Regions from separate parts of the Streptomyces glaucus genome, predicted to be linked through region 1. Evidence: riboswitches for the same ligand, from Rfam matches in the RefSeq annotation. Region 1 holds a riboswitch; the other holds the start of a gene.
What was found. Region 1 has a riboswitch for cyclic di-AMP ahead of ABD363_RS26095 (M23 family metallopeptidase). Riboswitches for the same ligand answer to the same signal wherever they lie in the genome.

Region 1 (3,200 bases):
ACCTGCACGACGAACGCGGGGTGCGGCGGCTCATGGCCGAGGGCGGCGGGCAGGTCCACACCCAGCTGCTCACCCAGGGCCTCGCCGACGAACTCCAGCTGGTGCTGGCCCCGCTGCTGGTGGGCGACCCGGACGCGCCCCGGCTGTTCGGGCCCGGCGCCTACCAGCGCGGACGCCTGCGGCTGGTGGAGACACGGCGGATCGAGGACGTCGTCCTCATGCGCTACGAACCCACCGCGCCCGGCACCGGCGCGACGGTGTCCGCCGCCGACCGGCACTGGCTGGCGCTCGCCTGCGAACTGGCCGGCCGGTGCCCGCCGTCGCGGACGGCGTTCAGCGTCGGCGCGGTCGTCGTGGCCGCCGACGGCACGGAACTCGCCCGCGGCCACTCGCGGGAGGGCGGGGACGCGGTGGCGCACGCCGAGGAGGCCGCGCTGGCGAAGCTCGACCCGACGGACCCGCGGCTCGCCACCGCCACGGTGTACTCCAGCCTGGAGCCCTGCGCCCGCCGCGCGTCCCGGCCCGCGCCCTGCGCCCGGCTGATCCTCGACGCGGGGGTACGGCGGGTGGTCACGGCCTGGCGGGAGCCGGACACGTTCGTCCCGGACGCCGACGGCACCGGGGTGCTGACGGCGCACGGCGCGCAGGTCCTCGTCCTTTCGGAGTACGAGGACCGGGCCAAGGCCCCGAACCGCCACCTGCTGGGCTGAGGACCGCCGGGCCGCGGCCCGCCCCGGGGGACCGGCGGACGCGGCCGCCCGGCCCGCCGCGCCGCCCCGGCAGGCGGCCAAAACCGCTGGTGGGACGCGGGGCCGGGAACGCGTGTGCTTCCTGTCCTGCGCATGGCGTACACTGGAGACACAACGACGCGGGGTGGAGCAGCTCGGTAGCTCGCTGGGCTCATAACCCAGAGGTCGCAGGTTCAAATCCTGTCCCCGCTACTGAAGGCCGAAGGCCGGGATCCTCGAGGATCCCGGCCTTCGGTGCGTTCACCCGCCCGGCCCGCCCGGCCCGCGCGCACCCGGCCGGCTTCGCGGCTCTCCCCGGGAGCGCCCCGCCCCGGCCGGGAAGGCCGGACGGACGGAGCCGGCCGGAGGGCGGGCGTACGCGAAACCGGGCGGCGCGGCACCCCGGGGCGGCGGGAGGGACGACAGGACGCCCGCCGGTCCCGCGGCAGCCTCGACCGCTGTCACGTCCCGTGACCGGGCGGCAGCCCTCCGCATAACAACTGACACAACGTCAGATCTGATGGCCCCTTCGGAGGTTTACCGGTACGCGGTCAACTCGCCCGGTTTTCGCCGGTCGTGGGCGATAATTCCCTGACGAAATCCTGAACGATCAAGGGGAACAGCTTGGAATCCGGACCCCCCGTCTATTAACGTTCGATAACGCAGCGCGGTCGTCCCAGCCGTCACAGAAGGCGGCTCCGTGCGCACGCGCCGAATCCCGCGAGGGAACCGGGGAACCACCACCTTGGGGTGAATCGAGCGGATGCCGCCGTGGAGACACGGTCGGTATACGCGCGTAGGAGACCTTCCCGCTCCGAACCCGTCAGCTAACCCGGTAGGCGGAGACGGAAGGAAAGGAGCACGCCCACGTGGCGTCCAACCGGTCTGCTACACACGTCCCGCCCGTGCCGGGCCAGCGTGACACCGAGGTCTTCGGCTACGGCGGCCCCCGCACCGACGAGGGCCCGTGGGAGGAGTGGAACCCCACCGAGGAGTCCGTCCGCCCGGTACGCGGCCGGCACCGCGTCGCCAAGCAGCGCGGCGGCCTCGCCCGCAGCTCCACCGTCCTCGGCGTCGGCGTCATCGCGGCCGTCGGCGCAGGCGGCATGGCCAGCGCCAACACCGGCAAGCCCCCGGTGTCCATCTCCATGCCGGACCTGCCCTCCGTCGGCTCGCTGATCTCCGACGACGACGAGCAGGAAGAGGTCCCCGAGGCCTCCACCACCCCCCTCAGCACCCTCGGCGCCGACTCCGCCGACACCCCGCAGGGCGCCTCCGACGCCGGCGAGGCGCTGCGGGCCCGGATCATGGCGCAGGCCGAGCAGCAGCAGGACCAGATCGCGAGCAAGGCCGCCGCCGAGGCCGAGGCCGCCGCCGAGAAGGCCGCCGCGGAAGCCGCCGCCGAGGCGGAGAAGGAGGCCGAGGCCAAGGCCGCCGCCGCGAAGAAGAAGGCGGAGGAGGAGGCGAGGAAGAAGGCCGAGGCGGAGCGGCTGGCCGCGCTGGCCGAGCAGTACGCGCTGCCCACCTCCTCGTACACCCTCACCTCCACCTTCGGGCAGGCCGGCCCCTACTGGTCCTCCGGCTACCACACCGGCCTCGACTTCGCCGCGCCGACGGGCACGCTGATCAAGGCGGTGCACAGCGGCACGATCACCGCGGCCGGCTGGGACGGCTCCTACGGCTACAAGACGGTGCTCACCCTCGACGACGGCACCGAGATCTGGTACGCCCACCAGTCCTCCATCAGCGTCAGCGTCGGCCAGAAGGTCACCACCGGCGACGTCATCGGCCGGGTGGGCGCCACCGGCAACGTCACCGGCGCCCACCTCCACCTGGAGGTGCACTCCGGGAGCGGCGGCTCCGGGATCGACCCGCTGGCCTGGCTGCGGAGCAAGGGGCTGAACCCGTAAGCCCCGGGCCGCGGGGCGCGCGGTCGGGCGAGGTCTCGGACGTGCCGGGGCGGGCGATGCGGAATGCGATCGCCCGCCGGGAGGGTTGACGTAGAACATGACTGTTCTGCGCACCCTCGGCTCGTCCGACCTCGAAATCTTCCCGCTCTCCCTCGGCGGCAACGTCTTCGGCTGGACCGCCGACGAGGCCGCCTCCTTCGCCGTCCTCGACGCCTACACGGCCGCGGGCGGCAACTTCGTCGACACCGCCGACTCCTACTCGGCGTGGGTCGAGGGCAACCGGGGCGGCGAGTCCGAGACCATCATCGGCAAGTGGATCAAGGCGCGCGGCAACCGGTCGGACGTCGTGATCGCCACCAAGGTCAGCCAGCACCCGGAGTACCCGGGCCTGACGGCCGCGAACATCAAGGCCGCCGCCGACGCCTCGCTGCGCCGCCTGGGCACCGACTACATCGACCTCTACTACACCCACTTCGACAAGCCCGAGGTGCCGGTGGAGGAGATCATCGGCGCGCTCGACGAGCTGGTGAAGGCGGGCAAGGTGCGGTACATCGCCGCCTCC
Region 2 (3,200 bases), on a different contig from region 1:
GGCGGTCTGGCGTACGCGGCCAGCGCCGACCAGGCCAGCCGGTCCCAGCAGATATCCGTCGCCGAGAAGATGCTCGCCGACCAGGGCATCGCCGCGTGGCCGACGTGCGGCCTGCTCGCCGGGCTCGTGGACGACCCGGCGTCCACCGGCGCCGGCGCGTCGGAGGGGAAGCCGGCCGGCGAGGACACCGGCGGTTCCGCGGACTCCCGGAACACGGCAGAGCCGACGAGCCCGGCGGAATCGGGAAGTCCGGCCGGTTCGGGGGGATCGGCCGGCTCGGAAGACGCCGAAGGGGCGAAGGACTCCTCGGAGCGGCCCGGTTCGGGTGACTCGTCCGACTCGCCCGAAACATCCCATGAGGCGTCTCCCGAAACGTCTCCCGGTCCTTCCTCTCCCTCCTCGCCTTCGGCCCCGGCGTCCCCGTCCACCGCGCCCGACGATGCGTCAAACGCGAAGGACGAATCCGCCGAGTCCGACACGTCCGCCGATGTCCGGGAAAGTGGCGGTTCGCCCAGCGTCGCCCCCAGGAGTGACGAAGCGGACAACTCTGGACAGAGCGTGGGGACTTCCTATCTGGTCGACACCGGATCCGCCGGCATCGGCCGCCACCGCGGCCCCAGCGCCGACGAAGAGGCGGTCGAGGACCGCAGGAGCGCCTCCTCCGGCCGGCACGCCTCCCGCGGCGACGACGCCACGCGCGAGGACGTCGACGGCTCGTACACCGTCCGTTCCGGCGACACTCTCTGGACCATCGCCGACTCCCTTGACCTCCAAGGCGGATGGCGCACCCTGTACGACGGCAACAGGGACGTCGTCGGCGCCGACCCGAACACCATCGTCCCCGGTCAGACGCTCGAGGTCGGGGCCGAACCGAGCGGAGAACGACGGTAGTTGGCGTCGGGTTTCCCGCTGAATGTCGCATATAAGCGCAGTGAGAGATAGATCTCAGAAGCCCTGATCGTCTTTGAAATTCCGCGGCGTGCCTGCCTACGGTCGTGACCGCTCGCCACCGCGGGCCCCGGCTGCCGCAACGCCGAATCCTGCCAGCGGCCGCCCGGGAACAGTCGTCGCGTCAAGCGCCGTGGGCAGGAGCGGGGGAACCAAGGTAGGCGCCGGAACCGGCAGTTGAGGCCGGAACCGGCTAGGGGTGAAGCCGTGTCCCGCGAGGGACGCGGCCGGGCAACTCGACCGGCCCGAACCCGACAGCTCACCTCGCAGGCGTCGGTGAGGGGATCCAACCATGCTGTTTTCCGGCAAGGGCAAGCACCGTCGTCCGAACAAGGCCACCCGTGCCATCGCCATCGCCGGTGTGACCGGCGCCGCCGTCGCCGCCCCGCTGATGGCGTCCGGCACGGCCTCCGCGGCCACCGCCTCCGAGTGGGACGCCGTCGCCCAGTGCGAGTCCGGCGGCAACTGGTCCATCAACACCGGCAACGGCTACTACGGCGGTCTGCAGTTCTCCGCCTCCACCTGGGCCGCGTACGGCGGCACGGCGTACGCCGCCACCGCCGACCAGGCCACCAAGGCGCAGCAGATCGAGATCGCCGAGAAGGTCCTCGCGGGCCAGGGCAAGGGCGCCTGGCCGGTCTGCGGCAAGAACCTGTCGGGCGCCGCGTACAGCGGCGGTTCCGCGTCGAGCGGTTCGTCGAACGGCTCCTCCTCGAACGGCTCGTCCGGCGGGGCCTCCAACGGCTCGTCCGGCGGGGCCTCGAACGACTGGTCCGGCGGGGCCTCGGGCGGCTCCTCGCAGAACACCGGGACCACCACCCGCTCCACCGAGCAGCCGGCCTCCCGCTCCGCCGAGCGTCCGGCCGCCCAGAAGACCGTCACCACCCCGACCGGCGAGAAGGTCAAGAAGGGCGACGGCGAGTACAAGGTCGTCGAGGGCGACACCCTCAGCTCGATCGCCGCGGAGCACGACGTCCGGGGCGGCTGGGCGAAGCTGTTCGAGCTGAACAAGGACATCGTCGAGGACGCCGACCTCATCTACCCGGGCCAGCAGCTGCACCTGAAGTAAGAGGCGGCTCCCGGGCCGGCCACAGCGCCCTCACATCCGGGTCCTCCGTCATGGAAGCCCCGTGAGGGCCGTCCCCCCGTCCCCACGGGCTCCCCGCCCCGGTGCGTGTTCCCCCGTACGCACCGGGGCGGGGCTTTTGCGTGGCTGGGGGCGTACGGGCGCGGGAGGGGGCGCGGCCGCCCGTTGACCTCTTTGTTCCGCCGGGAAACAATTTACTCCCGGTTCCCCCGTGCAAGGGGTGACCGGCTGGCCGATCGCCCCGAGCCGGTTAGGCTCGTCTCGCAGAGCCACCACGGTTCACTCGCGGAGCCGTCACGGTCCTGCCAACCCGCGTCACATTCAAGAAGGAGATGCTCGTGCCGTCCATCGACGTCGTCGTAGCCCGGGAAATCCTGGACTCCCGAGGCAACCCCACGGTCGAGGTCGAGGTCGGCCTCGACGACGGCAGCACGGGCCGTGCCGCCGTCCCGTCCGGCGCCTCCACGGGCGCCTTCGAGGCCATCGAGCTCCGCGACGGCGACTCGAGCCGCTACCAGGGCAAGGGCGTCGAGAAGGCCGTCCTGGCCGTCATCGAGCAGATCGGCCCGGAGCTGGTCGGCTACGACGCCACCGAGCAGCGCCTGATCGACCAGGCCATGTTCGACCTGGACGCCACCGACAACAAGGGCTCCCTCGGCGCCAACGCCATCCTCGGCGTCTCCCTGGCCGTCGCCCACGCCGCCTCCGAGGCCAGCGACCTGCCGCTGTTCCGCTACCTGGGCGGCCCGAACGCGCACCTGCTGCCGGTGCCGATGATGAACATCCTGAACGGCGGCGCGCACGCCGACTCCAACGTGGACATCCAGGAGTTCATGATCGCCCCGATCGGCGCGGAGTCCTTCTCCGAGGCCCTGCGCTGGGGCGCCGAGGTCTACCACACCCTGAAGAAGGTCCTGAAGTCCAAGGGCCTGTCCACCGGCCTCGGCGACGAGGGCGGCTTCGCCCCGAACCTCGGCTCCAACCGCGAGGCCCTCGACCTCATCCTGGAGGCCATCAGGGAGGCCGGCTACCAGCCCGGCGAGCAGATCGCCCTGGCCCTGGACGTCGCCGCCACCGAGTTCCACAAGGACGGCCGCTACGTCTTCGAGGGCAAGGAGCGCACCGCCGAGGAGATGACCGCGTACTACGCGGAGCTGGTCGACGC

Region 2: linked by a shared signal. The riboswitch ahead of ABD363_RS19795 (transglycosylase family protein) and the one ahead of ABD363_RS26095 (M23 family metallopeptidase) in region 1 are both predicted to bind cyclic di-AMP.

What each region holds. Positions count from the first base shown of each region.
Region 1 is NZ_BAAATK010000045.1:40,588-43,787, forward strand. It holds gene ABD363_RS26085 (dihydrofolate reductase family protein) at 1-710, shown strand, start outside; tRNA gene ABD363_RS26090 (tRNA-Met) at 868-941, shown strand; cyclic di-AMP (ydaO/yuaA leader) riboswitch at 1,428-1,585, shown strand; gene ABD363_RS26095 (M23 family metallopeptidase) at 1,598-2,638, shown strand; gene ABD363_RS26100 (aldo/keto reductase) at 2,736-3,200, shown strand, end outside.
Region 2 is NZ_BAAATK010000026.1:29,492-32,691, reverse strand. It holds gene ABD363_RS19800 (transglycosylase family protein) at 1-891, shown strand, start outside; cyclic di-AMP (ydaO/yuaA leader) riboswitch at 1,068-1,236, shown strand; gene ABD363_RS19795 (transglycosylase family protein) at 1,241-2,017, shown strand; gene eno (phosphopyruvate hydratase) at 2,374-3,200, shown strand, end outside.